3 regions of the Paucibacter hankyongi genome follow, and region 1 is predicted to be linked to each of the others. Evidence: predicted binding sites of a transcription regulator. Region 1 holds the regulator's gene; each other region holds the start of a gene.
The links. The regulator FNR, encoded in region 1, switches genes on or off when oxygen is low (the NO sensors DNR and NnrR bind a similar motif). The targets are predictions, from matches to a motif close to TTGATNNNNATCAA.
Positions count from the first base shown of each region.

Region 2: a site for FNR is predicted at 4,713-4,726, ahead of WG899_RS18275 (DUF2189 domain-containing protein). Genes of this name have one in related genera too.
Region 3: a site for FNR is predicted at 3,659-3,672, ahead of WG899_RS00345 (oleate hydratase). Genes of this name have one in related genera too.

Region 1 covers NZ_JBBHJX010000003.1:221,593-231,407, reverse strand. Annotated here, with positions in the region: gene ccoG (cytochrome c oxidase accessory protein CcoG) at 1-1,374, shown strand, start outside; gene WG899_RS06980 (hypothetical protein) at 1,422-1,685, shown strand; gene WG899_RS06975 (hypothetical protein) at 1,682-2,008, shown strand; gene fnr (fumarate/nitrate reduction transcriptional regulator Fnr) at 2,141-2,878, opposite strand; gene hemN (oxygen-independent coproporphyrinogen III oxidase) at 3,082-4,515, shown strand; gene WG899_RS06960 (sulfite exporter TauE/SafE family protein) at 4,515-5,225, shown strand; gene WG899_RS06955 (NADP-dependent isocitrate dehydrogenase) at 5,350-7,587, shown strand; gene icd (NADP-dependent isocitrate dehydrogenase) at 7,756-9,009, shown strand; gene WG899_RS06945 (cold-shock protein) at 9,140-9,568, opposite strand; gene clpS (ATP-dependent Clp protease adapter ClpS) at 9,649-9,815, shown strand, end outside.
Region 2 covers NZ_JBBHJX010000015.1:56,755-66,569, reverse strand. Annotated here, with positions in the region: gene WG899_RS18295 (undecaprenyl-diphosphate phosphatase) at 1-29, shown strand, start outside; gene map (type I methionyl aminopeptidase) at 170-973, shown strand; gene WG899_RS18285 ([protein-PII] uridylyltransferase) at 978-3,611, shown strand; gene mnmH (tRNA 2-selenouridine(34) synthase MnmH) at 3,608-4,672, shown strand; gene WG899_RS18275 (DUF2189 domain-containing protein) at 4,777-5,568, shown strand; gene WG899_RS18270 (DUF2788 domain-containing protein) at 5,598-5,816, shown strand; gene WG899_RS18265 (YitT family protein) at 5,813-6,433, shown strand; gene WG899_RS18260 (nuclear transport factor 2 family protein) at 6,483-6,971, opposite strand; gene WG899_RS18255 (alpha/beta hydrolase) at 7,138-8,007, opposite strand; tRNA gene WG899_RS18250 (tRNA-Val) at 8,261-8,335, opposite strand; tRNA gene WG899_RS18245 (tRNA-Val) at 8,462-8,536, opposite strand; gene dnaQ (DNA polymerase III subunit epsilon) at 8,635-9,339, opposite strand; gene lgt (prolipoprotein diacylglyceryl transferase) at 9,365-9,815, opposite strand, start outside.
Region 3 covers NZ_JBBHJX010000001.1:76,164-85,978, reverse strand. Annotated here, with positions in the region: gene WG899_RS00365 (AAA family ATPase) at 1-21, shown strand, start outside; gene WG899_RS00360 (glutathione S-transferase family protein) at 180-800, shown strand; gene WG899_RS00355 (FAD-binding oxidoreductase) at 836-2,926, shown strand; gene WG899_RS00350 (Crp/Fnr family transcriptional regulator) at 3,051-3,623, shown strand; gene WG899_RS00345 (oleate hydratase) at 3,733-5,331, shown strand; gene WG899_RS00340 (Lrp/AsnC family transcriptional regulator) at 5,402-5,857, shown strand; gene WG899_RS00335 (SMP-30/gluconolactonase/LRE family protein) at 5,940-6,875, shown strand; gene WG899_RS00330 (rhodanese-like domain-containing protein) at 6,909-7,283, opposite strand; gene pdxR (MocR-like pyridoxine biosynthesis transcription factor PdxR) at 7,448-8,890, opposite strand; gene WG899_RS00320 (rhodanese-like domain-containing protein) at 8,994-9,452, shown strand; gene WG899_RS00315 (GNAT family N-acetyltransferase) at 9,460-9,815, shown strand, end outside.

The sequences.
Region 1 (9,815 bases):
CGCGCCGTCAGCGGCCTTTTCGCCAGCTGGCGTTGGGGCTTGGTTTGGTTCACGCAGCTGTTGTTTTACGGCCTGCCCTGGCTGGATTGGAATTCGCGCCAAGCGGTGCTGTTCGATCTGGCCAGCCGCCGTTTCTATATCTTCGGCTTGGTCCTGTATCCGCAGGACTTCATTTACCTGACGGGCCTGCTGCTGATCTCAGCCTACGGTCTGTTCTTGTTTACCGCCGTGGCTGGGCGGCTCTGGTGTGGGTTTGCCTGTCCGCAGACGGTCTACACCGAGATTTATATGTGGATCGAGAAACAGTTTGAAGGCGACCGTCAGGCTCGCATCAAGCTGGACAACGGTCCCTGGAATTTCAACAAACTCTGGCGCAAGAGTGGCAAGCAGTTCACTTGGATCGCGCTGGGTTTGTGGACTGGTTTCAGCTTCGTCGGCTACTTCACGCCGATCAAGCAACTTTGGGCCGAGGCCTTCACCTTGGGCTTTGGGCCCTGGGAATGGTTCTGGGTCCTGTTCTACGGTTTTGCCACCTACGGCAATGCAGGCTATATGCGTGAGCAGGTCTGCAAATACATGTGTCCTTATGCGCGCTTTCAAAGCGCCATGTTCGACAAGGACACCTTGATCATCAGCTACGACGCTGAACGCGGTGAACCGCGTGGTTCGCGTAGCAAAAAAGCCAGTGCAGATGAGATCAAAGCCCAGGGCCTGGGCTCCTGCATTGACTGCACCTTGTGTGTCCAGGTGTGCCCGACCGGTATCGACATCCGCAAGGGCCTGCAGTATGAGTGCATTGGCTGTGCGGCTTGTGTCGACGTCTGTGATGGCGTGATGGACAAGATGAATTACCCGCGCGGTCTGATTCGGTATGACACGCAAAATGGCCTGGCCCAACACCTGAGCAAGGCGCAGAAACTGCGTCGCATGTTCCGCCCGCGGGTGGTTTTGTACAGCGTGGTGTTGGTGGTTCTGTGCTCGGCTTTGCTCGGCAGTTTGTTGTTCTTGCGCAGCCCGGTGAAGCTCGATGTGGTGCGGGATCGCGGCGTGATGGCGCGTCTGGTGGAGGATGGCTATATCGAGAATCTGTACCGCCTGCAGGTCATGAACGCCTCCGAGCAGGTTCGCAGTTACACCATCACGGTCAGTGGCATGGAGCAACTCGCCCTGGCCAAGCCAGTTGAAATGACGGTGCAGCCCGCGGAAGCGCGTTGGGTCTCGGTGGCGCTGCGGGTGCCGCCCGAGGTGGCCGCCAAGGCCGGTACCGGCGCCCATGCCATCAAGTTCCAATTGAATGGCGCCGAAGTGGCGGGCTCTGTCTCGAAGGCGGGGCTGGCCTTGGAAGAAAAATCAACCTTTGTGGTGCCGCGCTAAGCTGGCGGTGCTAAGTTAATGAATCGCGGCGACGGAGACAAATGATCATGAGTACGCAAGACAAGAGCACGCAGACCTTGGCTGCTTCGGAAGGCCGCAAGTCCAAGTCCTGGTGGCGTGAGCCGATGATGTGGCTGGTGGTGGGTGGACCGAGCCTGGTGGTGGTGGCCAGTTTTGCCACCTTGAGCCTGGCCCTGAGTCATCCCGATCCGGTTCTGCAGGAGCAGGTGGTCAGCAGCAAGGCCAGCGGTACCAAGGCCATGTTGCCCGCGCGTGAGGCTCGCAACCACGCCGCCACAGGTGGGCAATGAATTCGCCGATCGGCTCTCCCTCCGCCGATCTGCCTGAGGCGCAAGGCGACGGTAGCAGCCGTCTGAGCCGCATGGCCATGGCGGTGATCTGGCCATCTTTCCTGATGGCGGGGGTGGTGGAGGCCTTGGTGTTTGCCGTGGTCGACCCGAGCGATCTGACCTGGTTTGGCGGGGCGCCAATGGACTTGCCTAGGCAAGCCATCTATACCTTGAGTTTCCTGCTGTTCTGGCTGGTCATTGGGCTGAGCTCCAGCCTGAGCTTGCTGCTGGCTGACCTGCCGAATCAGCCCGAGAACCCGCATCCGCGGGCTTGGCCGCGTTGAACCTAGCGTCTAGGTTTGCAGCAGGAGGCGAGCGAACAGTTTTGCGCGAGCGCAGGGGGGGGCAGGGCGTACGGGGGGCAGGGCGCCGTGACCGGCTTTCCTCCCCCAGCACAGACCTCGGCCTAGTTTGGTTCAGCAGGCTGTACTGTTGACCAGCTTTTGCAGGCCCGCTTGATCCAGGATGCGCAGATGACGCTGCTTCACTTCCAGCAGCCCTTCATCCTGGAACTTAGAGAAGGTGCGGCTGACGGTCTCCAGCTTCAAGCCCAGATAGCTACCAATCTCTTCGCGCGTCATGCGCAGCACCAGCGCTGCGGAGGAGAATCCGCGTGCCTGCAGGCGTTGCGTCAGGTTCAGCAAAAACGCGGCCAGACGCTCCTCGGCCCGCATGCTGCCCAGCAGCAACATCACGCCGTGGTCACGCACGATTTCGCGGCTCATGATCTTGTGGAACTGACGCTGCAGGTCGGTGAACTCGCGTGACAGCTCTTCCAACTGTTCGTAGGGAATCACGCAGACCGAAGAGTCCTCCAGGGCCACCGCGTCGCAGCTGTGGCGGTCGGTGCTGATCCCGTCCAGGCCCAGCAGTTCACCGGCCATCTGGAAGCCGGTCACCTGATCGCGGCCGTCTTCGGAGGCAACACAGGTTTTGAAAAAGCCGGTGCGCACTGCGTACAAAGATTGAAAACTGTCGCCACTGCGAAACAGGGTGTCACCGCGGCTGACTTGGCGGCGGGTGGCGACCAGTTTGTCGAGTTGAGCCAAATCATCCGAATGCAGGCCCACGGGCAGGCACAGTTCGCGCAAATTGCAGCTCGAACAGGCAACCTTCAGGGGTTCGATCTTGATCGGTAGCGTGGCGTTCATCATGGGCCTTGTTTCGATCCGGCTGGCGTGCCGGCTGACGGCTTCGTCGTGGCGTGAGCGCTCCGACGAGTCCTTGGAGAGTTGCGAAGTTTTGACGGGCATGAGCATGATGTACCTCAAACGTTGCCGCATTGTTGGTGCGAACAAGCGTGGGAAGCTTGATCCTGATCAAGTCGGGTGGCCAAAGCCTTGGCACAGTGTGCGCCATGGTACAGAACATTCAAGCCGCCCCCGCTTCGACCTCTTCGACGGCCACCCCTAATATCAACGAGGATCTGTTGCGTCGGTTCGACGTGTCCGGCCCGCGTTACACCTCTTACCCCACCGCCGATCGATTTGTGGAGGCCTTCACGGCCACCCAGTATGAGCAGGCGCTTGCGCAGCGGGCCAGTGGCTCGCTGGTGGGTGGGGCTTCGCCCTTGTCGCTGTACCTGCACATTCCTTTTTGTGAGTCGGTTTGTTATTACTGCGCCTGCAACAAGGTCATCACCAAGCATCATGACAAGGCCGCCGAGTACCTCGAAGCCCTGATCATCGAGATGGACCTGACGCTGGCTCATCTGGGTCGCGGTGCTTCGGTGTCTCAACTGCATCTGGGTGGCGGTTCGCCGACTTTTTTGAGCGATGCCGAGTTGACCCTGCTGATGCAGGCGCTGCGCGAGCGCTTCAAGGTGGCGCCGGGGGCCGAGGTGTCGATCGAGGTTGATCCGCGCACCGTCACGAACGAGCGACTGCGCCACTTGCGTGAACTCGGCTTCAATCGCCTCAGCTTCGGCGTGCAGGATTTCGATGCCGATGTGCAAAAGGCGGTGCACCGAATTCAAAGTTACGAAAGCGTCGAGGCCTTGATGCGCGCCTCGCGCGAGTTGGGCTTTGAGTCCACCAATGTGGACTTGATCTACGGTCTGCCATTGCAAACGCCGGAGTCTTTTGCGCGCACGATTGCGCAGGTGGGGGCCTTGAAGCCGGATCGGATCGCGCTCTATGGCTATGCCCACTTGCCGCAACGCTTCAAGCCGCAGCGCCGGATTGATTCGACGCAGTTGCCGCCGGCCGCAGACAAGGTGGCGATGCTGGCTGGAGCCATTGCGGGCTTCGAGACCCATGGCTACAGCTATATCGGCATGGATCACTTTGCGCTGTCGACCGATTCGCTGGCCGTGGCCAAGCGCCAGGGCCGTTTGCACCGGAATTTCCAGGGCTACAGCACGCAGTCCGATTGTGATTTGGTCGCGCTGGGCGTGTCGGCCATTGGCCGTGTCGGCGCCTGCTACAGCCAAAACGCCAAGACTTTGGATGAGTATTACGACGCCTTGCGCCAGGGGCAATTGCCGGTCAATCGCGGCCTTGCCTTGACCCGTGACGATATCGTGCGTCGTGCCGTCATCATGGCCTTGATGTGCCAAGGGCGGCTCGAGTTCGAGTCGATTTCCTTGGCGCATCTGGTCGACGTCAAAGACTACTTCAGGCCCGAGTTGGAACGCATGGCGGAGCTGGCCGAACAGGGCTTGGTCACCATTGAGCCCGATGCGATCCAAGTCACGCCGATGGGTTGGTACTTTGTGCGCGCGGTAGCCATGGTGTTTGACCGTTATCTGCAAGCCGACCGGAGCCGCGAGCGATTCTCTAGAATCATCTGATGCTTGATGTCGCACTCGCCGGCTCGGCCCTGATGATGGGCCTGGCCGGCACACCTCATTGTTTGGCCATGTGCGGCGCCTCCTGCGCCGCGGCCGGTGGGCGAGCGCCCTATGCTTTTCAATTCGGGCGTCTGTTGGGTTACAGCCTTGCCGGCGCACTAGCGGCCGGCAGCATGCAGGTCTTGAGTCAGTTGGGTCAGTCCACGGCCCTGTTGCGGCCGCTGTGGGTTTTGGTTCAGGTGGCGGCTTTTCTGTTGGGCATGGCCCTGTTGTTGCGCGGGCGCCAACCTGCGTGGCTTGAGCGCCTGGGGCAAGATGTCTCTCGGCAAGTTGAAGTGCCGGTAAGTGAGCTGCGGCGTGGTGGGGTCAGCATGGCAGGGTCTCGGCGCGTCGCGGTCGCTGGCATGGTCGGAATGGCTTGGGTGGCCTGGCCTTGCGGCCTCTTGCACTCGGCCCTGTTGCTCTCTGCTTTGGCATCTGGCCCCGTCCAAGGCGGTTTGGTGATGTCTGCTTTTGCCTTGACTTCCGGCGCCGGACTGGCTTTGGGGCCCTGGTTGTTGAGTCGTCTGCGCCGGGGCGGCACTGACGGCGCCAGTGCTGTGCGCCTGTCGGTGCGACTCGGGGGACTGGGCTTGGCCTTGGGCTCGGGCTGGGCCTTGGGCCACGGTGTATGGGCTCAGGTGGTCGCGGTATGCGGACAGTGGGCCTGATTCGCGCCACGTGTTTTTCTAAGACTTATATAAGACTTGAGTTCGCGGAGGGCGCCGCTGACTTAGAATCAGCGCCCTAATCGTTCCACTCCTTGGGCCAGAAGATGGCCGATCTGGAAACCACATGACAACAACGCAGCCGACCATCATCTACACCCTGACCGACGAGGCCCCGCTGCTGGCGACGGCGTCGTTCCTGCCCATCGTGCAGGCCTTCACGGCGCCGGCAGGCGTTCGTGTCGAGACCAGCGATATTTCCGTGGCGGGCCGCATCCTGGGTCAGTTCCCGGAATTCCTGAGTGAGGAGCAGCGTCAGCCCGACCGCCTGTCCGAGTTGGGCAAGCTGACCCTGAAGCCGGAAGCCAACATCATCAAGCTGCCCAATATCAGCGCTTCGGTGGCGCAGCTGAAGGCGGCGATCAAGGAACTGCAAGGCAAGGGCTACCCGATCCCGGACTATCCGGAAAGCCCCAAGACCGACGAAGAAAAAGACATCCGCGCCCGCTACGGCAAGTGCATCGGCAGCGCGGTGAACCCGGTGCTGCGTGAAGGCAACTCCGACCGCCGCGCGCCCAAGGCCGTCAAGGAATACGCCCGCAAGAACCCGCACAGCATGGCCGATTGGAGCCAGGCTTCGCGCTCGCATGTCTCGCACATGCATGGCGGCGACTTCTATCACGGCGAAAAGTCCATGACCTTGGACCGTGCCCGCAACGTCAAGATGGAGCTGATCACCAAGAGCGGTCAGACCATCGTGCTCAAGCCCAAGGTGGCCTTGCTAGACCGCGAGGTCATCGACAGCATGTACATGAGCAAGAAGGCGCTGCTGGATTTCTATGAAAAGGAAATCGAAGACGCGCGCCAGACGGGCGTGATGTTCTCGCTGCACGTCAAGGCCACGATGATGAAGGTCTCGCACCCCATCGTCTTCGGCCACTGCGTGAAGATCTTCTACCGCGAGGCTTTCGACAAGCACGGCAAGCTGTTTGAAGAACTGGGCATCAACGTCAACAACGGCATGGTCGATCTGTACAACAAGATCGCCACGCTGCCTCAGAGCAAGCAAGACGAGATCAAGCGCGATCTGCATGCCTGCCACGAGCACCGCCCCGAGCTGGCCATGGTGGACTCGGCCAAGGGCATCACCAATTTCCATTCGCCCAACGACATCATCGTTGACGCTTCAATGCCGGCCATGATCCGCAACGGCGGCAAGATGTGGGGCGCCGATGGCCGCTTGAAGGACGTCAAGGCCGTGATGCCGGAGTCGACCTTCGCCCGCATCTATCAGGAGATGATCAACTTCTGCAAGTGGCACGGTGCCTTCGATCCCAAGACCATGGGCACGGTGCCCAATGTCGGCTTGATGGCTCAGCAGGCCGAAGAGTACGGCTCGCATGACAAGACTTTCGAGATCTCGGAAGACGGCGTGGCCAATATCACCGATCTGGACACCGGCGAAGTGCTGATGAGCCAGGACGTGGAGCAGGGCGACATCTGGCGCATGTGCCAGTGCAAGGACGCCGCCATCCGTGACTGGGTCAAGCTGGCCGTCAACCGTGCTCGCAACTCCGGCATGCCGGTGGTGTTCTGGTTGGATCAGTACCGCCCGCACGAGGCGCAGCTGATCACCAAGGTCAAGATGTACCTGCACGAGCACAACACGGCCGGCCTGGACATCCAGATCATGAGCCAAGTGCGCGCCATGCGTTACACCCTGGAGCGCGTGATCCGCGGCTTGGACACCATCAGCGCCACCGGCAACATTTTGCGCGACTACCTGACCGACCTGTTCCCCATCATGGAACTCGGCACCTCGGCCAAGATGCTGTCCATCGTGCCCTTGATGGCGGGTGGCGGCATGTACGAGACCGGCGCGGGCGGCTCGGCGCCTAAGCATGTGCAGCAGCTGGTGGAAGAAAACCACCTGCGCTGGGACTCGCTGGGCGAGTTCTTGGCCCTGGCAGTCAGCCTGGAAGACTTGGGTCTGAAGAACAACAACCCCAAGGCCAAGCTGCTCGCCAAGACGCTGGACGCGGCAACAGGCCAACTGCTGGACAACAACAAGAACCCCAGCCCCAAGACCGGCCAGCTGGACAACCGCGGCAGCCAGTTCTACCTGTCCCTGTACTGGGCCCAGGCCTTGGCTGCGCAGACCGAGGATGCCGAGTTGGCCGCCAAGTTCGCGCCTCTGGCAAAGACTCTGGCCGAGAAAGAAGCCGTCATCGTCGCCGAATTGGCAGCGGTGCAAGGCAAGCCTGTTGATATCGGGGGTTACTACAAGCCCGATGCAAACAAGCTGGCTGAAGTGATGCGCCCCAGCGCCAGCTTCAATGCTGCTTTGGCAAGCGTGCTTGCCTGACTTTGAATCGGCCAAGAAGAATTTCGTTTGAAGTTCTTCCGTCTTTAAAACTTGGAAAGCCGGCGCCGAGCGTCGGCTTTTTTCATGGCTCATTGCTTGATTGAAAGTCGCTAGAATTTTCCGCATTTCGAGCGACGCCTTCTCGGCTATTTCCGGAGTACTTCTTCCATGTTCCAGCATATTCAGATCCCTGCGAAGGGCTCCAAAATCACCGTCAACGCTGACCACACATTGAGTGTGCCGGATCAGCCCATCATTCCCTACATCGAGGGTGATGGCACTGGCTTCGATATCACGCCGGTGATGCTCAAGGTGGTTGATGCGGCTGTGGCCAAGGCTTATGGCGGCAGCCGGCAGATTCACTGGATGGAGATCTTTGCCGGTGAGAAGGCGACCAAGGTGTACGGTCCAGACGTCTGGCTGCCGGCCGAGACCTTGGAGGCCTTGAAAGATTATGTGGTGTCCATCAAGGGCCCGTTGACCACGCCCGTGGGTGGCGGCATCCGTTCGCTGAACGTGGCCCTGCGTCAAGAGCTTGACCTTTATGTGTGCCTGCGCCCAGTGCGTTACTTCCCCGGTGTGCCTTCGCCGGTGAAAGAGCCGCACAAGACCGATATGGTGATCTTCCGTGAGAACTCGGAAGACATCTACGCCGGCATTGAGTTCGAAGCCCAAAGCGACAAGGCCAAGAAGCTGATCAAGTTCCTGCAAGAGGAAATGGGCGTCAAGAAGATCCGTTTCCCCGAGACTTCGGGTCTTGGCGTCAAGCCGGTGTCGATTGAGGGTACCGAGCGTCTGGTGCGCAAGGCCATTCAGTACGCCATCGACAATGACAAGCCCAGCGTCACCATCGTGCACAAGGGCAACATCATGAAGTACACGGAAGGCGGCTTCCGTGACTGGGCCTATGCATTGGCGCAAAAGGAGTTTGGCGCCGAGTTGATCGATGGCGGCCCCTGGTGTCGCCTGATCAGCCCGAAGAGCGGCAAGCCCATCACCATCAAGGACTCGATCGCCGACGCCTTCTTGCAGCAAATTCTGTTGCGTCCCGCCGAGTACTCGGTTATCGCGACGTTGAATCTGAACGGCGACTACGTGTCCGACGCGCTGGCCGCTCAGGTCGGTGGCATTGGCATCGCCCCGGGCGCCAATCTGAGCGATTCGATCGCGATGTTCGAAGCCACCCACGGCACCGCACCGAAGTACGCCGGCAAGGACTATGTGAACCCGGGCTCCGAAATCCTCTCGGCCGAAATGATGTTGCGCCACATGGGTTGGACGGAAGCTGCCGACCTCATCATCGAGTCGATGGGCAAGTCCATTCTGAGCAAGAAGGTCACTTATGACTTCGCCCGCCTGATGGACGGCGCGACCCAGGTGTCTTGCTCCGGCTTTGGCCAAGTCATGATCGACCATATGTGATCGCCGGGCGGTGCGTCTGCCGGTCTTCAATGGCCCATCAGAAGCGCTGCCTAAAGACAAAAGGCCCGCATGCAGCGGGCCTTTTCATTGATGCAGGCGAAAAACGATGCCGGCGCCCAAGGCTCTGAACTTAGGCGGCCGCAGTCATCTCCGCATGGGCTGCTTGCTGCATGGCCTCGATGGGCGTGATGTTCTGCGCCAACTGGCCTTTCGGGCCGTCGACCAGGTCGAAACTCACGCGCCCACCCTGTTGAAGGGTGCGAAAGCCCTCCATTTGGATGGCTGAAAAATGTGCGAACACATCGGCGCCTCCTGATTCCGGCTCGATAAAGCCAAAACCCTTAGCGTCGTTGAACCATTTGACTGTTCCTGAGGCCATTCCAGACTCCTTCCTCGATTCTGCTGTGCTTGCTTTGTTGTGCGGCGCTTGCTGCACGCGGCGCATTTTTGAATTGCGCCCAAGCTGTGTCAATTTGGGACCTGCCCGGATGGGGTCGACCCTGATGTGGTACCAGCGTGTGAAAAAAGCGCTGCCGGACGGCCAATTCAATGCTTGCAATTGCTGGCTTCGGCGCAAGATGCATCCGGTGGCCCCAGCGAGTCTCTGCGTCGCCGGCCCTCAGTCGATAGAATCAGGACATGCCAGATCTTCCCCGTCAACCACCCGTGCCACCGGCCGGACCGCCAGGTCGAGATGACTTCGATGGCACCACCACTGTCGAGCGCCTGACCCAGAAAACCGAGCCGCCTCGGCTGTACCAAGTTCTGCTTCTGAACGACGATTTCACGCCAATGGAATTTGTCGT
Region 2 (9,815 bases), on a different contig from region 1:
GGAGCGGTTTGGTGGTCTGGGCGGACTGATGCGCTGAACCCTCGCGCAGGCCGCTGGGGGCAAGTCCTGACCCCGCGGCCCGCGCATGCAGCGCTCGCCAAGCCGAACCAGCCGCCAAACGATAGCCCGACTCGCTCGGTGGCTTCGGCCGCAAAGCTAAAATGCCCGGATGACGATCACGATCAAATCCGGCGCCGATATCCCCGCTCTGCGTATGGCCGGGCGCTTGGCCTCCGAAGTGCTGGACATGCTGACGCCGCATGTCCAAGCAGGCATCACCACCGAACAACTCGACAAGCTGGCACATGACTACATCGTCAATGTGCAGCAGGCCATTCCCGCGCCGCTGAACTACCAGCCCGCCGGCTATACGCCCTACCCCAAGTCCATTTGCACCTCGGTCAATGACGTGATCTGTCACGGCATTCCCGATGGTCGCGCGCTGAAAAACGGCGACATCGTCAACATCGACGTCACCGTCATCAAGGACGGCTGGCATGGCGACACCAGCCGCATGTTCGTCGTCGGCGAGGGCTCGATCGCGGCCAAGCGCCTGTGCGCCCTCACCTACGAAGCGATGTGGAAGGGCATTGCCAAGGTCAAGCCCGGCGCCTACCTGGGCGACATCGGCCACGCCATTCAGACCTTTGCTGAAAACGCTGGATTTTCGGTGGTGCGCGAGTTTTGCGGCCACGGCATCGGCCAGGTCTTCCATGAAGAGCCGCAGGTGCTGCATTACGGCCGCCCCGGCACCTTGGACATCCTGGTGCCCGGCATGGTGTTCACCATCGAGCCTATGGTCAATGCCGGCCAGCGCCATATGCGTGAGCACAACGACGGCTGGACCATCAAGACCAAGGATCGCTCGCTATCGGCCCAGTGGGAACACACCTTGATGGTGACCGAGACCGGTTACGAAGTCTTCACCCTGTCGGCCGGCAGCCCGCCGCCGCCCGCCTTCATCGGCGCCTGAGTCGATGGGCAGCCACTTGCCGGAGGCCACCGCAAACAGCGGCGCCGCAGTGCCCCTGCCCAGCCTGGCGGAATTGCGCCAGCGCTTCAAGGCCGGCAAGCTGGCCCTGATCACCGAATTCCGCGCGGCGCCGCCGACCCAATTGGCCGCAGCAAAGTTGTTGCGGCAATTGGCGCGCCACGTCGACGCCAGTCTGCAGCAGCTGTGGGACCGCGCCGAGATGCCGGCCGGCGCTTGCCTGGTGGCCGTTGGCGGCTATGGGCGGGCGGAGCTGTATCCGCATTCCGATGTGGATGTGCTGGTGCTCTTGCCCGATGGCGTCGAAGCCCATACCCCTGGCGCCATCAAGTCGAGCATCGAAGCCTTCATCACCGCCTGCTGGGACATCGGCCTGGAAATCGGCTCCTCGGTGCGCACGCTGGGCGAATGCCTGCAAGAGGCGGCCGGCGATGTGACGGTGCAGACCGCCTTGCTGGAAGCGCGTCTGCTGAGCGGCAAGCGCGTCCAATTTAAGCAGTTGGAACAGGCGCTGATGGCCGCCATGGATGCCCGCGCCTTTCTGCGTGCCAAGACTCTGGAGGCACAGCAGCGCCACACCAAGTACGACGACACGCCGTATTCGCTCGAACCCAATTGCAAGGAAAGCCCAGGCGGCCTGCGCGACCTGCAGGTGTTGATTTGGATTGCTCGTGCGGCGGGCCTGGGCAAGACCTGGAAAGCGCTGGCGGCCCGCGGCCTGATCACCGCATTTGAGAGCCGCCAGTTGCAGCGCAATGAAGGCCTGCTGAAGCTGATCCGCGCGCGTCTGCACAGCGTCGCCGGTCGGCGCGAAGACAGACTGGTGTTTGACCTGCAGAACGCGGTGGCCGAGAGCTTTGGCTATGAAGCCAGCCGCGGCCAACGCGCCTCCGAAGTGTTGATGCGCCGCTATTACTGGGCGGCCAAGGCGGTGACCCAGTTGCACCAGATCTTGCTGCTGAATCTGGAGGAGCAGGTCAACGGCTCGCAGCAGCAGTTGATGCGGCGCATTGACCCGCACTTCCTAGACCGCGCCGGCATGCTGGAAGTCGACAGCGACGACCTCTACACCCGTGAGCCGCACGCGATCCTGCGCACCTTTTTGGTCTACCAGCAAACTCCGGGCATCAAGGGCTTGTCGGCACGCACGCTGCGCGCGCTCTACAACGCGCGCGAGTTGATGAACAGCGCCTTCCGGCGTGACCCGACAAATCGAGCCACCTTCATGCAGATCTTGCGGCAGTCCGAAGGGCAAACGCATGCGATGCGGCTGATGAACCAGACCTCGGTGCTGGGCCGCTATCTGTGGGTGTTCCGCGGCATCGTCGGGCAGATGCAGCACGACCTCTTCCATGTCTACACGGTCGACCAGCACATCCTGATGGTGCTGCGCAATGTGCGCCGTTTCTTCATCCCCGAGCACGCGCACGAGTACCCCTTCTGCTCACAGTTGGCGGCGCAATGGGACAAGCCGGAGCTGCTCTATATCGCCGCCTTGTTCCACGATGTGGCCAAGGGCCGCGGCGGCGACCACTCGGACTTGGGTGCCGTCGAGACTCGACGTTTTTGCCGTGACCATGGCCTGAGCAAGCAGGACACCGAGCTGGCCGTGTTCCTGGTTCAGCATCATCTGACCTTGTCGAGGGTGGCGCAAAAAGAAGACCTGTCCGACCCGGATGTCATCAGCCGCTTCACCCAGAAAATGGGCGATGCGCGCCACCTGACCGCGCTGTATTTGCTGACCGTGGCCGATATTCGCGGCACCAGCCCCAAAGTCTGGAACGCCTGGAAAAGCAAGCTGCTGGAAGATCTCTACCGCATCAGCCTGCGGGCCCTGGGCGGCGCCCAGCCGAATCTGATGGCCGACATCGAAGCCCGCAAGCAGGAGGCCCGCCAAGCGCTGGCCCTGCATTCGATGCTGCCGGGCACCGAGGCGCCGCTTTGGCAAACGCTGGAGGTCAGCTACTTCGCCCGCCATGAGGCCGGCGATCTGGCTTGGCATGCGCGCTCGCTGTGGCGCCATGTGCAGACGGACAAACCGATTGTGCGAGCCCGCCCCTCACCCATCGGGGAAGGCTTGCAGGTCTTGGTCTACGCGCCCGATGCGCAAGATCTGTTCGCTCGCATTTGCGGTTACTTCGACGGCGCCGGTTTCAACATCCTGGACGCCAAGGTTCACACCACCCGCCAGGGCTTTGCGCTGGACACCTTCCAGGTGCTCAGCCCCGATGTCGACTTGCATCACCGCGATTTGGTCTCGCTGGTCGAAGCCAAGCTGACCCAGGCGCTGATGGCCGATGGCCCACTGCCCGAGCCGCGCCGCGGGCGCTTGTCGCGGCGCGTCAAGTCCTTCCCTTTCACGCCGCGCATTGCCCTGCGCCCGGACGAGCGGGCGCAGCATTGGCTGCTGTCCATCAGCACCAGCGACCGCGCCGGCCTGCTGTACGCGATTGCCCGCGTGCTGGCCCGCCACGGCATCAATCTGCAATTGGCCAAGATCTCGACCTTGGGCGAGCGGGTCGAAGACACCTTCTTGGTCGACGGTGCCGCGCTGCAACAGAACAAGGCGCAGTTGCAGATCGAAAGCGAATTGCTTGACGCCGTATCGTTGCAACTATGAAACCGCCCTCCATCCTGATTGAGATCAACGAGGCGCTGTCCAGACTCAGCGAGTTCGACGCCATCATCGACGTGCGCTCGCCGGCCGAGTTCGCCGAGGACCATATGCCTGGCGCGCTCAACTGGCCGGTGCTGGACAACGAAGAACGCCACCGCGTCGGCCTGCTCTACAAAACCTCACCGTTTGAGGCGCGCAAGATCGGCGCGGCACTGGTGGCCCGCAATATCGCGCGCCACCTGGATGCCCACGCCGAGCCCTTGGCACGCGGTTGGCGGCCGCTGGTCTATTGCTGGCGCGGCGGGCAGCGCTCCGGATCGATGACTTGGTTCCTGGGTCAGATCGGCTTCAAGGCTCGCCAGTTGCAAGGCGGCTACAAGGCCTACCGGGCCCAGGTGCGCGAAACCTTGGAAACCCAGCCCAATGGTTTTCAGTTTCACGTCCTTTGCGGTCGCACCGGCACCGGCAAGACACGTCTGCTGCACACGCTGGAACGCCTGGGTGCGCAGGTGCTGGACCTGGAAGGCCTGGCCCTGCACCGAGGCTCTGTCTTAGGCGCCCTGCCCGAACAGGCCCAGCCGAGCCAAAAAGGTTTTGACACCTTGTTGTGGCAACGCCTGCTCCAATTCGACCCGGCTCGGCCGGTTTTTGTCGAAAGCGAAAGCCGCAAGATCGGCCAGTTGCGCATGCCTGCTTCGCTGTATGAAGCGATGCGCAATAGCGAACACATCTACTGGCTGGAGATGAGCGAGGAGGCGCGGGTCGAGCTGCTGCTGCAGGACTATGGGCACTTCATGGTCAAGCCCGAACTCTTCTGCGCCCGGCTCGACGCGCTGATTCCGATGCGCGGACATGAACGCATCAAGCGCTGGCAAGGCCTGGCCCAAGCGGGCGACTGGGCCGCGGTGTTTCGCGAGTTGATGCTGGAGCATTACGACCCCGGCTACGAACGCTCGCTGGCCGGCCATTACCCGCAACTGTCCAAGGCCCGGCGTTTGACCTTGGCCGACGCCGGACCGCTCGCGCTGGAAGCTGGTGCGCGCGAATTGCTCGCGCCGGCCTGACCCGCTCCCTTCAACTTTGCGCATGAAACAGGTGTTTGTCTTGATGCCCATCAAGGCCCGCCTCATGCGAGCATGGCAGCATGCATAGCTCGATCCGATACCCCATGCACATCCTAGAAACCGAAAAGGCCCTGCAGCAATCCCGCCAGTTTGGCGTGAAGCCGATCCCATTGCTGCGCCCCTTGGGTTGGTTGGCGCGCGGTTGGGGCGATCTGGTGCGCTGCCCCGGCCCTTCATTGGCGCATGGCGTGGTGCTGGCCGTCATTGGCGCCCTGATCTTTTTGATCGCGCGTCACCGTTTCTGGTTGCTGGCGGGCGCCTTCAGCGGCTTCTTGCTGGTTGCTCCGGTGCTGGCCACCGGCCTGTACGTGATCAGCCGCGACCTGGAACGCGGCCTGAAGCCAAGCTTCGCCTCGGTGCTGCGCGCTTGGCGTCCCCGCGATGGGCGCTTGGTTGTGTTCGGCGTGCTGTTGGCCTTCGCCGGTGTCGGCTGGGTCCTGACCTCAGCCTCGCTGATCACCGGCTTCACCAGCACTCCGATCCATGAGCCGATCGACTTTCTGCGCCATGTGGTGCTGAACGAAGAGTCACATCTGTTCGAAGCCTGGTTGGCTTTGGGTGCCTTGCTGGCCGCGCCGATGTTTGCTTCCACCATGATCGCCGTGCCCTTGTTGCTGGACCGTCAGATCGGCGAGGTCAGCGTCCTAGGTGCCGTCTTCACCAGCTGGCGCGTGGTGATGGAGTACCCCGCACCGGTGGCCCTATGGGCCGCAATGATCATGCTGCTGACGCTGTTCGGCATGGTCACGCTGATGCTGGGTTTCATCGTCATCATGCCCTGGCTGGGCCACGCCAGCTGGCACGCCTACCGCGACCTGGTCTCGACCCGAGACTGAATCAAACACCAAGAACGAGAAGTACCAGGATGTTTGGATACAGCGAACAAGAAATCGCCCAGCTCGGCCTGACCTGGGGCGTCGGCGCGTTCATGCTGTACATGGTGTTCATCATCTTGCAGCTGGCGCGCGAGTCCAAGGCCGGACGCTTTGGCACCTTCATCCTGCTCTTGGGCCTGGGCTTTGGCATGGTCGGCTTCCTGGCCAAGGGCGCGATCAAGTGGTTCATGTCTGGCCTCGGTTCATGAACATCCGCAAGACCGCCACCCGCACCTTCCGCCACTCGCTGCTGGAGGATGCGCAGGCCGTGATCACGGGCACCTTGTTCGTGGCCCTTGGCGTCGCGCTGTTCAAGCAAGCCGGCCTCTTGACCGGCGGGACCGTCGGTATCGCCTTCCTGATTCACTACGCCTCGGGCCTGCCCTTCGGCGCGCTGTTCTTTGGCATCAACCTGCCCTTTTACTGGCTGGCCTACAAGCGCATGGGCCTGCCCTTCACGCTGAAGACGATTTGCGCCGTCAGCGTGATGGCCGTGTTGGCCGAGGTCTTGCCGCGCTGGCTGCAATTCGCGCAACTGAACATCTGGTTTGCCGCCATCGCCGGCGGCCTGCTGATAGGCGCTGGCATGTTGATCTTGTTCCGCCACCGCGCCTCGCTGGGCGGCTTGAATGTGGTGGTGATGTATCTGCAAGAAAAGCGCGGCTGGCGCGCCGGTTATGTGCAGGCCGCCTTGGACGGCATCATCCTGCTCAGCGCCCTGGCTTTTGTGCCGGCAGAAAAAGTCGGCATGTCCTTGCTGGGCATGCTGGCCATCAATGCGGCCCTGGCCGTCAATCACCGGCCTGGACGCTATCTGGCGGTTTGACACTACTAAGCCTTCGCAGTACGCAGCGTAGTCAGCGTATTCCGTGTACTCAGCGCTTGGTCGCGGGATCCCAGTGTTCAGCGATCTTGCCGCCCTCGATGCGGAACATGTCGAACCAGGTGCTGGTGTAGGTCTTGCCGGCATCCTTGGGGTCGGACAAGGTTTGCACAAAAGCGAGCACCACCTTGTCGCCCTCCGCCAACACCGCCACCAAGGGAGCTTTGACGCGAGACTCGACCGGCTTGGGCTTGCTGAACTGGGCGAAGAACTTGACAAAACCATCGCGCCCGGTGGGCACGCTAGGGTTGTGCTGGATATAGCCTTCGGTCAGGTATTTGTCGGCCACCTCCAGACGTCCGCCCTCGAAGACCTCGCGCCAAAAATCGTAGACCAGACGCTTGTTGGCCGCGGCCACGGGATCCGCTGCGGCAAGCATTTGCGCATGATCGTCATGGGCCTGGACCGGCAACTGCGCTTGAGCACTCAAGGAAAAGGACAAGCCGAACAAGACGGCCAGACAGTGTGACCGGATCTGCATGAAGGGATTCCTGGGAGGGGTGAGATGAGTCACGGCACAAGCCGCTGACCACAATTCTCAGAGCCCTTCTCGCCGCGCCAAAGTGCCGGACTTCACCCGCATAAACCCGCACAGACCCGCGCAGACCCAAAAAAGCGCGCGAGTCACTTACCGTCGAGCAACAAGCTCAGAGCAAGGCGCTGTACCAACGCAGCTTAAGTAACTTGCGAGCCAAGCGGTGGCTGCGTCCCTCGGGGTCGGCCAGGTCGTGCAAGACATCGAAGTGGTTAAAGCCGGGCACCTCCTCGCAGACCGGCACCGCGCGCTGCCCCCAGGCCTGCCGGAGTAGCTGGGTTTGTCGCTTGAACTCGTCGCTCTCGTCGCCGCCAACGATGGCGTAAACAGGCGCGTCCGGCGCCGGGAAGTTGACTGGGCTGAGCCGCTTCACCGCCTCGGCATCCAACTTCAAGTCGGCTTGCAAGAACGGCGTCTGCCGCATCGGTGCGAGGTCATGCACGCCGGAGATCGACAGCACGCCCTTGACCAGATGATGCGGCAGATCGGGCGCCACCGACTTCCAGTCGCAGCAGTTGAGCATGGTCGCCAAATGACCGCCCGCCGAGTGCCCGGCCAGCACGATGCGATTCGGGTCACCGCCATGATCGGCTGCATTTCGCCAAACCCAGGCCAGCGCCTGCACCAATTGCATGGCGATCCGGTCTATGCCGACCTCGGGGCACAGCGAATAGTTGGGCACGATCACCATCGCCCCCTCATCCGAGAAGGCACTGGCCAGAAAGGAGCAATCCGACTTGTCGAGCGCGCGCCAATAGCCGCCATGCAGGAACACCAAGATCGGCGCTTTGGGAACATCGGTCGGAAACAGATCCAGCCGCTCCATTGGCCCTTCACCATAGGCCAAATTGAGCTTGCAAAACATCTTCTCCCGCACCAACTGCGAAGCCCGCGCCCAGCGGTCCAGCAGTTCCGCGCTATTGCTCACCCGGAGTCGGTTGTTGTACTGAGCATCGAACCAAGCTGGGCTGTGACGGCGCATGGACTGTCCTTGAAATGGCTTGCATCATGACGGTGCGCAAGTGTCGCCCAATCCACACATAACTCGCCATAGGCTCGTCACAAGGCGCGGCAAAACTACGACACCCGACATGCGCTTCAACTGAATCGGCAGCCTTGAGATGAAGCAGCAGCCAATCGAACAGGCAACAAAAAATCCACCTGCGCCGGAAGGCGGGGTGGATTGATTGCGCCCTTTTGAAAGGGCAGCCTCGATGCGATTGCCGAGACCAGTTTGGTGGGCGGTGCAGGGTTCGAACCTGCGACCCCTGCCGTGTGAAGGCAGTGCTCTACCGCTGAGCTAACCGCCCGGTATTTGGGGCTAGACAAACATTCGACCAGAGTGTCTTGATTCGATTGCCAAGACTGTTTGCCTTTCGCTGAGCCCTTGCAACAAGTACAAGTGCCTTTGCTTAGGCTGCACCGAAGTGCTGTTCTGGTGGGCGGTGCAGGGTTCGAACCTGCGACCCCTGCCGTGTGAAGGCAGTGCTCTACCACTGAGCTAACCGCCCGGTTGTTTGTTTGCCGCTTGCTTTTTATCGCTTGCGAATCAATTACTTAATTCGCTAACCGGGAAGCCCACGATTATGCCATGAATGTTTTCAGTTACTCAAGCACTTTGCCAGATTCTTTTTCCACCGCTGGCTTTATCGAGCTCGCCCAGCACCTTCTCATGCGCTTGCAGCTCGGCTTCGTCCGCGGTCAGCACCGGCAGCACAAAGCTGCTCAGGTCAACGGCCGCGAGTTTGAATTCACTCGACTGGCTGCTCTCGCCCGAGTCATCCATGACCAAGGAATCTTGTCCCCGCGTCAGGCGGATATAGACCTCGGCCAGCAGCTCCGCATCCAAGAGCGCGCCGTGCAGCTTGCGGTTGGAGTTGTCCACCTCTAGGCGGCGGCACAAGGCGTCCAGCGAGTTGGCCTTGCCGGGGAACAGATCGCGCGCCATCAGCAGCGTGTCGCGCACACTGCCGACGATGTCGGTGATGGGCGGCTTGCTCAAGCGGCGCAACTCGGCGTTGACAAAGCCAATGTCGAAAGGCGCGTTGTGAATCACCAGTTCGGCACCGGCCAAGAACTCCAGCAGCTGCTCTGCAATCTGAGAGAACAGCGGCTTGTCGGACAGGAAGGCCTCGGTCAGGCCGTGAACCCGCAAAGCGTCCTCATGGCTGGCGCGTTGCGGGTTGATGTAGAGGTGCAGGTTGTTACCGGTCAACTGCCGGTTGATCATCTCGACGCAGCCGATCTCGATGATGCGGTCGCCGCCTTCGGCGGCCAGGCCGGTCGTTTCGGTGTCGAAAAAGATTTGACGCATGGACTTCTAAACTCTCAAAACAGACTCAGGCCTTGCGGCGGCTGGCCCACAACCAGATGCCAATGCCGGCCACCACCATGGGCAGCGACAACCACTGCCCTTGGCTCAAATTCAAGGCCCGCAGCCCCAGGAAATCATCCGGCTGGCGGAAGAACTCGGTCACAAAGCGCTGGGCACCATAGCCGATCAGGAAGAGGCCCGACACCTGGCCGGTCAGGCGCGGCTTGCGCGAATACAGCCACAGCAGCGTGAACAGAAACAGACCCTCGCCGATGAATTGGTAGATCTGCGAGGGGTGGCGCGGCTCTAGCGTCGGCGACTGCGGAAACACCATGGCCCATGGCAGGCTTGGGTCCGCAACCCGACCCCACAACTCACCGTTGATGAAGTTGCCCACCCGGCCGGCCGCCAAACCGGTCGGCACACAAGGTGCGATCAGATCGGTCACTTCAAAGAAAGTGCGACCACGCAGCTTG
Region 3 (9,815 bases), on a different contig from region 1:
GTGAACATCATTCGCCTGTGAGCTTGGGTGGCGATTGTTTTGATTTGTGGAATGGTGTTTTCGATTCGGTGTGAATTCCGCTGAAGGATGAAATAGAGGACAGTTCAGTCATTCGCTGAACGGCGAATCGGCGCAGCAAGCAGCCCGCGCCATCCACCTTCTGTTTTGGAGAATCCATCATGTCCGCAGTCAAGCTCTACACCTTCCCACTCTCTGGCCACGCCCACCGTGTTCGTTTGGCCCTGTCCCTGCTCAATGTGCCCACCGAGTTGATCGAGGTCGATCTGCGCAAGGGCGAGCAAAAGAGCGCCGAGTTCCTGGCCATGAACCCCTTTGGCCAAGTGCCGGTGATCGAGGACGCCGGCGTCGTGTTGGCCGACTCGAATGCGATCTTGGTGTATCTGGCGCGCCGTTATGGCAACGCCGACTGGCTGCCCAGCGACGCGGTCGGTGAGGCCGCCGTGCAGCGCTGGTTGTCGGTGGCCGCCGGACTGGTGGCCTTTGGCCCCGCCGCTGCCCGCTTGGTGACGGTGTTCGGCGCCGGCTTCAAGGCCGAGGAAGTGATTGGCCGCGCCCATGGCTTGCTGGCCGTGATGGACAAGGAACTCAGCCACAAGGCCTTCCTGATTGGCGCCAAGCCCAGCATTGCCGATATTGCCAACTACAGCTATATCGCCCATGCGCCGGAGGGCAATGTCTCGCTCGAGGCCTACCCGAATGTGCGTGCCTGGCTGGCCCGCATCGAAGCCTTGCCGGGCTTCGTGGCGATGCAAAAGACCCCGGTCGGTCTGGCCGCCTGAGTCGCTTTCACTCGTTTTGACTGAAGAGGCCCGCCATGTCGAATGAATTCATCCCCGCAGCCGGCTCACCCTGGCACAGCGGCGAACGCCGCATCCATCAACGCATGGGCAATGCAGCGCAATTGGATAGTTTCGGCCGGCGGGTCATCCGCGACTACATGCCCGACCAGCATCGCATCTTTTACGGTCAATTGCCTTTTATGGTGGTGGGCGCGGTGGACGAGCAGGGCGCACCGTGGGCCAGTCTGATCGAAGGCCAGCCCGGCTTTATGCATTCGCCCGACCCACGTCGGCTCGATGTCGCGGCGCTGCCCGGCTTGGGCGACCCAGTGCGCGACTGCATTCAAGCCGGCGCACCGTTGGGCATGCTGGGCATCGAGTTGGACACCCGCCGGCGTAACCGTCTGAATGGACGGATCTCGGCAGCCTCGGATCAGGGTTTCTCGCTCGAGGTGGGCCACGCCTTCGGCAATTGCCCGCAATACATTCAAGACCGGGCTTTCAGTTTTGCTCGCGCGCCGGACAGTGAATACCGAGTGCCGCTGGAGCGGCTGAGCGCGCTCGATGATGAGGCTCGCGCGCTGATTGCCGCAGCCGACACCTTTTTTGTGGCCAGCAGCCACCCGGGCGGCGAGCCTGAGCATATGCAGCGCTCGGTGGATGTGTCCCACCGCGGCGGCAAGCCGGGTTTTGTTCAGCTGCAAGTCCAGGCGGGTTCAGACCTGCTGCGCATCCCGGACTTTGCCGGCAATATGCACTTCAACACCTTTGGCAATCTGCTGCTCAATCCGCGCGCCGGTCTGATCTTCATTGACTTCAGCAATGGCGATGTCTTGCAGCTGAGCGGCTCGACCGAGATTCAGTTCGAGGGCGCGGAGATCGATGCCTTCCAGGGCGCCGAGCGGATCTGGACCTTTCGCATCGAGCAGGCGATTCGACGCCGCGGCGCGCTCGCCCTGCGTTGGCGACTCGACGAGTTTTCGCCCAATTCCTTGATGACAGGCTCCTGGGACGAGGCGGCGGCTCGACTGTCTGCAGCCGCGCTGCGCAATGCCTGGCGGCCCTTCAAACTGGCTCGGGTGGTGGAGGAAAGCAGCAGCGTGCGCAGCTTTTACCTGGAGCCGGCCGATGGCCATGCGCTGGCGCCATTTCAGGCCGGCCAGCATCTGCCGATCCGCTTGACGATAGCCGGCAAGACCTTGATTCGCACCTACACCCTGTCGGCGGCGCCGAGCGACGGTTTCTATCGCCTCAGCGTCAAGCGCGGCGGGCAGGTGTCGGAGTATCTGCATGAGCAGCTCAAGGTCGGCGATCTGATCGAGGCTCGTGCGCCGCAGGGCGACTTCATCGTCGATGCGCTGCAGCGCCGGCCCTTGGTGCTCTTGGCCGGCGGCATCGGCGTGACGCCGATGCTGGCGATGCTGCGCCATGTGGTGTTCGAGGGCCTGCGCAAGCGCCGTATTCGGCCGACTTATTTTTTCTACTCAACCCGCAACAACGCCGATCGCGCCTTCAACCAGGAATTGGCCGAGCTGCAGCTGCGCGCCGGCGGCGCTGTGCAGATCGTGCGCGTGACCGATGCGCCCGAGGCGGACAGCCTGAAGGGGCGCGACTACGATCTGCAGGGCCGCATCGACATGGCGCTCTTGCAAGCGACGCTGCCTTTTGGTGACCACGATTTCTATCTGTGCGGCCCGCCGCCGTTCATGCAGGCCCTCTATGACGGGCTGCGCGATCAGCGGGTGGCCGATGACCGTATCCATGCCGAAGCCTTTGGGCCGGCCTCGCTGCAGCGGCGCCTCGACATCGTGCTTGCTCAGACTGAGCTGGCGCCGGTGGCGCAAGTCGATGTGGCGGTGCAATTTGCCGATTCCAGCAAAGAGGCCCGCTGGACCCCGGGCAGCGGCTCGCTGCTGGATCTGGCCGAGGCGCGAGGCCTCAACCCCGAGTTCAGCTGCCGTGGCGGCAGTTGCGGGAGCTGCCGCACCCAGGTGCTGGAGGGCGAGGTGAGCTATGCAAGGGCGCCGGCCTTCAAGACCGCGCCGGGCGAGGCCTTGATTTGCTGCGCCATGCCTGCGGCGCCGCGCAGCGAAGGGCAGCCGGTCAAGCTGGTATTGAAGCTGTGATTGAAGGCCTGCGGCGATACTGAGGGGGCTGGAGAGCCTGGCCGATCGAAACGTTCGGACGGCTGCATGGGCTGGAGTTGGCGTCCACGCGAGTATCCAGCGCTGAATCCTTCTTTCTCGCTTCATGCATCAGACCCGACTTCTCTTTGCACAAGCCGCCGCGGCACCGCTTCCGGATTGGGAACAGCTGGCCTCGGTGTATCGATTGGCGCACTTCGACAAGGGCGCCGACATCTTTGCCGAAGGCGAATGGCAGCCCTTCGTCTATGTGATCCGCAAAGGCATGGTCAAGCTCAGCTATTTCAATGAGCAGGGCGAGGAGTGGATCAAGTCTTTCATCGGCGAAGGCGACTTCTTTGCCTGCCCGAATGTGCTGGTGGCCGGCCAAAAGACCGACTACTCGGCGATTGCGCTGGAGTCTTGCCAGGTTGAGCAGATTGCTTATGCCAGCCTGCGCGGCCTGATGGATCGCCACGCCGGCTGGCAAGGTGCGGTTTTGCAGCTGCTGGAGCGGCACATCGTGCGCAAGGAGCAGCGCGAGCGTGAGCTTCTGACCATGCGGCCCGAGGAGCGCTATCAATCCTTTTTGCAAAGCTACCCCGGGCTGGCCGGACGCATCCAGCAGCGCGATATTGCGCACTATTTAGGCGTTACGCCGGAGGCCTTGAGCCGGATTCGGAAGCGCCTGCGGGCTTGATCTGGCGCAAAGTCGGAACGCAGGAGTCCGAGCGATTGATTTGAATCATTTGAAGAGCGGCTTGCAGCGACGAAGCTGAGCACCTCTTTGTTGATTCCACTCTTTCGCCATGTCGACAACACCTGCTTCCAATCCGGCCTCTTCCTCCATCAAAGCCTATCTGCTCGGCGGCGGCATCGGCTCCATGGCCGCCGCGGCCTTCATGATCCGGGACGCCAAAGTGCCCGGCGCCAACATCACCATTTTTGAAGCAGCCCCGCTGATGGGCGGCAGCCTGGACGGCGCCGGTGACGCCGAGCGCGGCTACTCGCTGCGCGGCGGCCGCATGCTGACCACCGACAACTACGAGTGCACCTGGGACCTGTTCAAGACCATCCCCTCGCTGGAGCATGCCGGCCAAAGCGTGTTCGACGAAACCCTGGCCTTTAACGAGAAGCACAAGGCGCATTCGATGGCGCGCCTGGTCAATCGTCAGCGCGCCAAGATGCCAGTCGAGTCCATGGGCTTCTCCATGCACGACCGGGTGGAACTGCTGCGCCTGAGCAATGCCAGCGAAGAAGAGCTGGGCACATCCACCATCACCGACTGGCTCTCGCCCGCTTTCTTCGAGACCGAGTTCTGGTTCATGTGGGCCACGACTTTCGCCTTCCAGCCCTGGCACAGCGCCGTGGAATTCAAGCGTTATCTGCACCGTTTCATGCTGGAGTTCTCGCGCATTGAGACGCTGGGCGGCGTCAAGCGCACCGTGTACAACCAGTACGACTCCTTTGTGCGCCCGCTGCAGGCCTGGTTGCAAGCCCAGGGCGTGCAGTTCGTGATGGATGCCAAGGCGACCGACCTGGAGCACCGCGAAGAGGGTGGCAAGTTCGTGGTGACTGCCATTCAGTTGCAGCGCGCGGGGGCGGTCGAGCGCATCGAGGTGGGCGCGGATGATCTGGTGTTCTTCCAGAACGCCTCCATGACCGATGCGTCCAGCCTGGGTTCCATGCACAGCGCGCCGCCAGCCTTGACTAAGCGCGACAGCGGCGGCTGGACTCTGTGGGAAAAGCTGGCCAAGAATCGCCCCGAGTTTGGCAACCCCGCCGCCTTCAACAGCAGCATTGCCGAGTCGATGTGGAACTCCTTCACCGTCACCCTCAAGGACACGGTGTTCTTCGACAAGATGCGCGCCTTCAGCGGCAATGAGCCGGGTACTGGCGGCTTGGTGACCTTCAAGGACTCGAACTGGTTGATGTCCATCGTGCTGGCGCATCAGCCGCACTTTGCCAATCAGCCGGCCGATGTACAGGTGTTCTGGGGTTATGCCTTGTTCCCCGATCGAGTCGGCAACTTCGTGGCCAAGCCCATGGCCGAATGCACGGGTGAAGAGATCTTGCGCGAGCTTTGCGGCCATCTGCGTTTTGATTTGGATGCGGTGGCGCAAGCCAATTGCATCCCTTGCCGCATGCCCTACATCACCAGCATGTTCATGCCGCGTGCGCTGAGCGATCGCCCCTTGCCGGTGCCCAAGAGCTCGAAGAATCTGGCCTTCATCAGCCAGTTCGTGGAGATTGCCGACGATGTGGTGTTCACCGTCGAATACTCGGTGCGTGCCGCGCAAATGGCGGTGTATGAGTTGCTGAACGTGAAGCGTGCAGTGCCGGCCATCATTCCGCATGACCACGCGGTGAAGACCAAGTTTGAGGCCTTGCTGAAGGCGTTCAAGTAAGGCGTTCAAGTAGGGCGGTCTGCCGAAAGGGGCGGGGTGCGGTATCGTCGATACTTCAGCCATGCCTGAAATGGATCGATTGGATCGCCGCATCCTGGCCCTGCTGCAGCAAGATGCGCGCCTCAGTTCGGAGGCGATTGCCACCGAGGTCGGCTTGTCGGCCACCGCGGTGCAACGCCGCATCAAGAAGCTGCGCGAGGATGGCGTGATCGAGGCCCAGGTGGCGGTCTTGCAGCCGCGCGCCTTGGGGTTCGGCGTTACCGCCATCGTCGAGGTGCAACTGGCCGAAGCCAGCCGCGAGGCGGTGATCGATGGCTTCAAGCGCCAGATGGCCGCACAGCCCGAGGTGCAGCAGTGCTATTACGTGGCCGGCGAAAGCGACTTTGTGCTGATCGTCAGCGCCGTCGATATGGCCGGCTTTGAGCAACTGACTCGGCGCCTGTTTTTCGACAAGAGCAATATCAAGAAGTTTCGCTCGACCTTTGTGTTGGAGACCAGCAAGCGAGGGCTGAGTCTGCCGCTCTAGGCCCGAGAGAACGCCGCAAAGCTGCGTTTTAGAAGCCTGAATCGCCGCGTCGCCGCACCCGAGTCGGCCGAGAATTTTGGGCATGACGACGCTCAACAACACCACCAGTTTTGCCCCGCCCTCGACGTCCCCGTTCGAGTTCATTGATCTCCGCTTTGAAGACTGTGTGCGCAGCAGCGCCCGGCTGGAGCAACTCCACACCGGCTGCCGCTGGGCCGAAGGGCCGGCGTATTTTCCGGCGCTGCGCTCGTTGGTCTGGAGCGATATCCCGAATGAGCGCATGTTGCGCTTTGACGAGTGCACGGGACAAGTCGGCGTGTTCCGCAGCCCCAGCGGCTACAGCAATGGCAACACCATCGATCGCCAGGGGCGGCTGATCAGCTGCGAGCATGGCGGCCGACGCGTTGTGCGCACCGAGCATGACGGCAGCCTCACCGTGTTGGCAGATCGTTATCAGGGGCGGCGCCTGAACAGCCCGAACGATGTGGTGGTCAAGTCCGACGGCACGATCTGGTTCACCGACCCGAACTACGGCATCACCTCCAACTACGAGGGCATCAAGGCCGAGCAGGAACAGCCGGGCTGTTATGTCTATCGGCTTGACCCTGCAACGGGTGAGCTGCGTGTGGTGGCCGATGACTTCAAGGGCCCCAATGGCCTGGCTTTCTCACCCGACGAGCGCACGCTCTACATCGCCGACACCGAGCAGGATTGCGGCACGATGCGGCGTTTCCAGGTCGGCGCTCAGGGTGATTTGAGTGGCGGTGAGGTCTTCATCACCTGTGACACCGGCTTTTACGATGGCTTCCGCTGCGATGAAGAAGGCCGCATCTGGACCAGCGCCGGCTGTGCCGTGCACTGCCACTTGCCGGATGGCACGCTGATCGGCCGCATCGTGATGCCCGAGCGGGTGTCGAATCTGGTCTTTGGTGGCCCAAAGCGCAACCGCATGTTCATCTGCGCCAGCAGTTCTCTCTACGCGGTTTTGCTGGCGGTCAGTGGAGCGAAGACGTTTTGATGAGTGCGGCGGCGCGGCGAGGCACCAGTCTCCTCAATGCTCGATCGACTTGCCCAGCTTCTTGCCCAGTGCAATGGCGCCGCCACCATTGCGCACATTCTTGTAGCCCATTCTTTGCAGCAGACCCAGCGCCTGCTCGGCGCGCCCACCCGAAGAGCAATACAGCACGATAGCTGCATCGGGGTCGGGGGCCATCTGTTTGACCAGATGGGCCATCTGCGGCAGCGGCAGGCAATGCGCGTCGCTCAGATGACCGGCCATGAATTCGGCATAGGAGCGCACATCGATCAGCAAGGCGTCTTCGGGCAGCGCGTCCGACTCCGCCGCTGGCGTGGGATGCGCGTGTTGGGGTTGCTCGTAGGCCGGCATTTGCGCGTCGACGGGTAGGTAAAACGAAGCCCAGCTCATGATGATCTCCTCGCTCAGCGTGGGTTCGGTCCTGAACAATGATCGACACGCCGAACCACGCCACGTTTCTACACCAACTTGAGGCTGAGGAGGTGGGCACGGCCCGTTTGGCCTGCATTCAGTGTGCATTCCGCGTGTATTTGTTCCGCGGCTGTAGCCGCCCGCTAGAGCCGGCCCAACAGGCCGCAGGCCTCGACGATCTGTGCTGGGCCGAGCGCAGAAAAACCCAGCAGCCAACCGTCTTGAGCGGGCTTGCCCCGATAGAGTGCACTCAGGCTCGGCGTGGCCAGGCCCAGGGCGGCAGCGGCGCGGCTGAATCGCGGCTCTTTGCCTGTGGGCAGCAGCGCCGCGATCTGCAGCCCGCCGGGGCTGGGCATCGGCTGGAGCCAAGAGCCCGTTCGGGTGCTCAGCTGTTCCAGCAAGAGTTCGCGCCGTTGTCGGTAGAGCTGGCGCATCAGGCGCAGATGGCTGGCGAAATGCCCCTGCGTGATGAAGTCGGCGGTGACCGCCTGGGCCAGCTGCGCGCTGTGGCCGTCAAGCGTGCTGCGCGCACTGCTCAACGCTGCTACCAAGCTTGTGGGCAGCACCATATAGGCCAGCCGCAGCGATGGGAATAAGGCCTTGGAGAAGGTGCCGATGTAGATCACGCGGCCATGCTCGTCCAAGCCCTGCATGGCGGGCATCGGCCGGCCTTCGTAGTGAAATTCGCTGTCGTAGTCGTCTTCGATGATCCAGGCGTTTTCTTGCCGCGCCAGGTCCAGCAACTGCAATCGGCGCGGCAGACTCAGCGCGACGCCGCAGGGGTACTGGTGAGAGGGCGTCAGGTAAATCATCCGGGGTGCGGCCAGGTCGGGCGAGGGGCAAAGGCCTTGCTCGTCCACCGGCACCGGCAGAACCCGCGCCCCGGCCGCAGCGAAGGCCGTGGCCGCGCCGCGGTAGCCGGGCTCCTCCATCCACAAGGCATCGCCCTCATCCAGCAGCATCGTGGCCGCCAATTGAAGCGCCTGCTGCGAACTGGTCAAGACCAGCACTTGGCCGGCATCGCAGCGCAAGCCGCGCGATTGACGCAGATAGCCGGCGATCGCCACACGCAGCGCCTCCAAACCCTGCGGATCGCCATAGCCGAGCAGGTCGACACCCTGGCTCAGCCGCTTGTTCAGCAGCTGGCGCCACAGCGTGGCCGGAAAGGCCTGCAAATCGGGGCTGCCAGCGGCAAAGGCAATCGGCCGACGCGGATCGTCGCAGCCGCCGCCGTCGGTGATGCGTTGACCTCTGGCTGACAAACGGGGTGGCGTTGATCGTGGAAGCACCCCTTGCGCTGCGAGGGATGTCGCGCTGCCGCGGGTTTCGATGGCCACAAAACTGCCCCGGCCGACCTCCCGGCGCAAATAGCCTTCGGCCTCCAGTTGCCCGTAGGCGGCCTCCACGGTGACGCGCGACAGGCCGAGATCGCTGGCCAACACCCGACTGGCCGGCAGCCGTTCATGCAGCGGCAACTCGCCGCGGCGCATCGAGTCCCGCAGGCCGGCGCACAGCTGTTCGCGTCGCCCCAGCCCGCGGCCGGCCTGGCGTTCAAACAGCTGCAACCACAGGCTAGGCTTGCTCATTGGTCTTATTTGGATTGAGAAATTGGACTTAATGGTAAGTCCTATGAGCCGGATACTGAAAACGTTCCACAGCGCCAAGCCGGCGAATTTTCAGGAGTCCTCAATGAGCAACGCCAATTCCGTCCTCTTGTCCTACCCCGCGCCAACACCGACGCAGAGTGCCGACTTCTTTCTGGCCAAACTGCACCTGCACGCCGATGCCTGGGACGTGGCCGAAGACCTGCGTGCCCGTGTCGCCGACATCGTCGTCATCGATACCCGCTCCGAAGCCTTGTACGCCGCTGGCCATGTGCCCGGCGCCTTGAGCTTTCCGCACCGTCTGATGGACGAAGCCAGCACTGCCGGCCTTGACCGCAGCAAGACCTACATCACTTATTGCGATGGCATCGGCTGCAATGGCTCGACCAAGGGCGCCTACAAACTGGCCCGGCTTGGTTTCAAGGTCAAGGAGATGCTCGGCGGCTTGGATTTCTGGATCCGAGATGGGCACGCGGTGGCCACTGGCACCGAGCCGGGCGAGTTGGACGCCGGTGCGCCGGCCATTCAGTGTGGCTGCGCCTGAGCCAGGCTTGGCCACAGCGTCGGGGCGGCCCCTGCAGATGCATATGCAGATTCGGCCGGCCCATGCCGGCGATGCCCCAACGCTCGCGGTCTTGTGCGTCGAACATGCCGAGTACGAGCGCCTGGCTTCCCGCGCAGACGCCGGCCTGAGCGAGCGACTGGCCCATGCCCTTGAGGCGGGGCGCGTTCATGCCTGGCTTCTGCTTGTGGCTGAGCAGGTGCAGGGTTATGCCAGCGTGACCATCGATTTTTCAACTATGGCGGCCCAGCCTTTTCTGCATATGGATTGCCTCTATCTGCGCCAGGGGGCGCGCGGCCGGGGTATGGGCTTGGCGCTGATGCAGACCTTGGCGGCGTTTGGCCA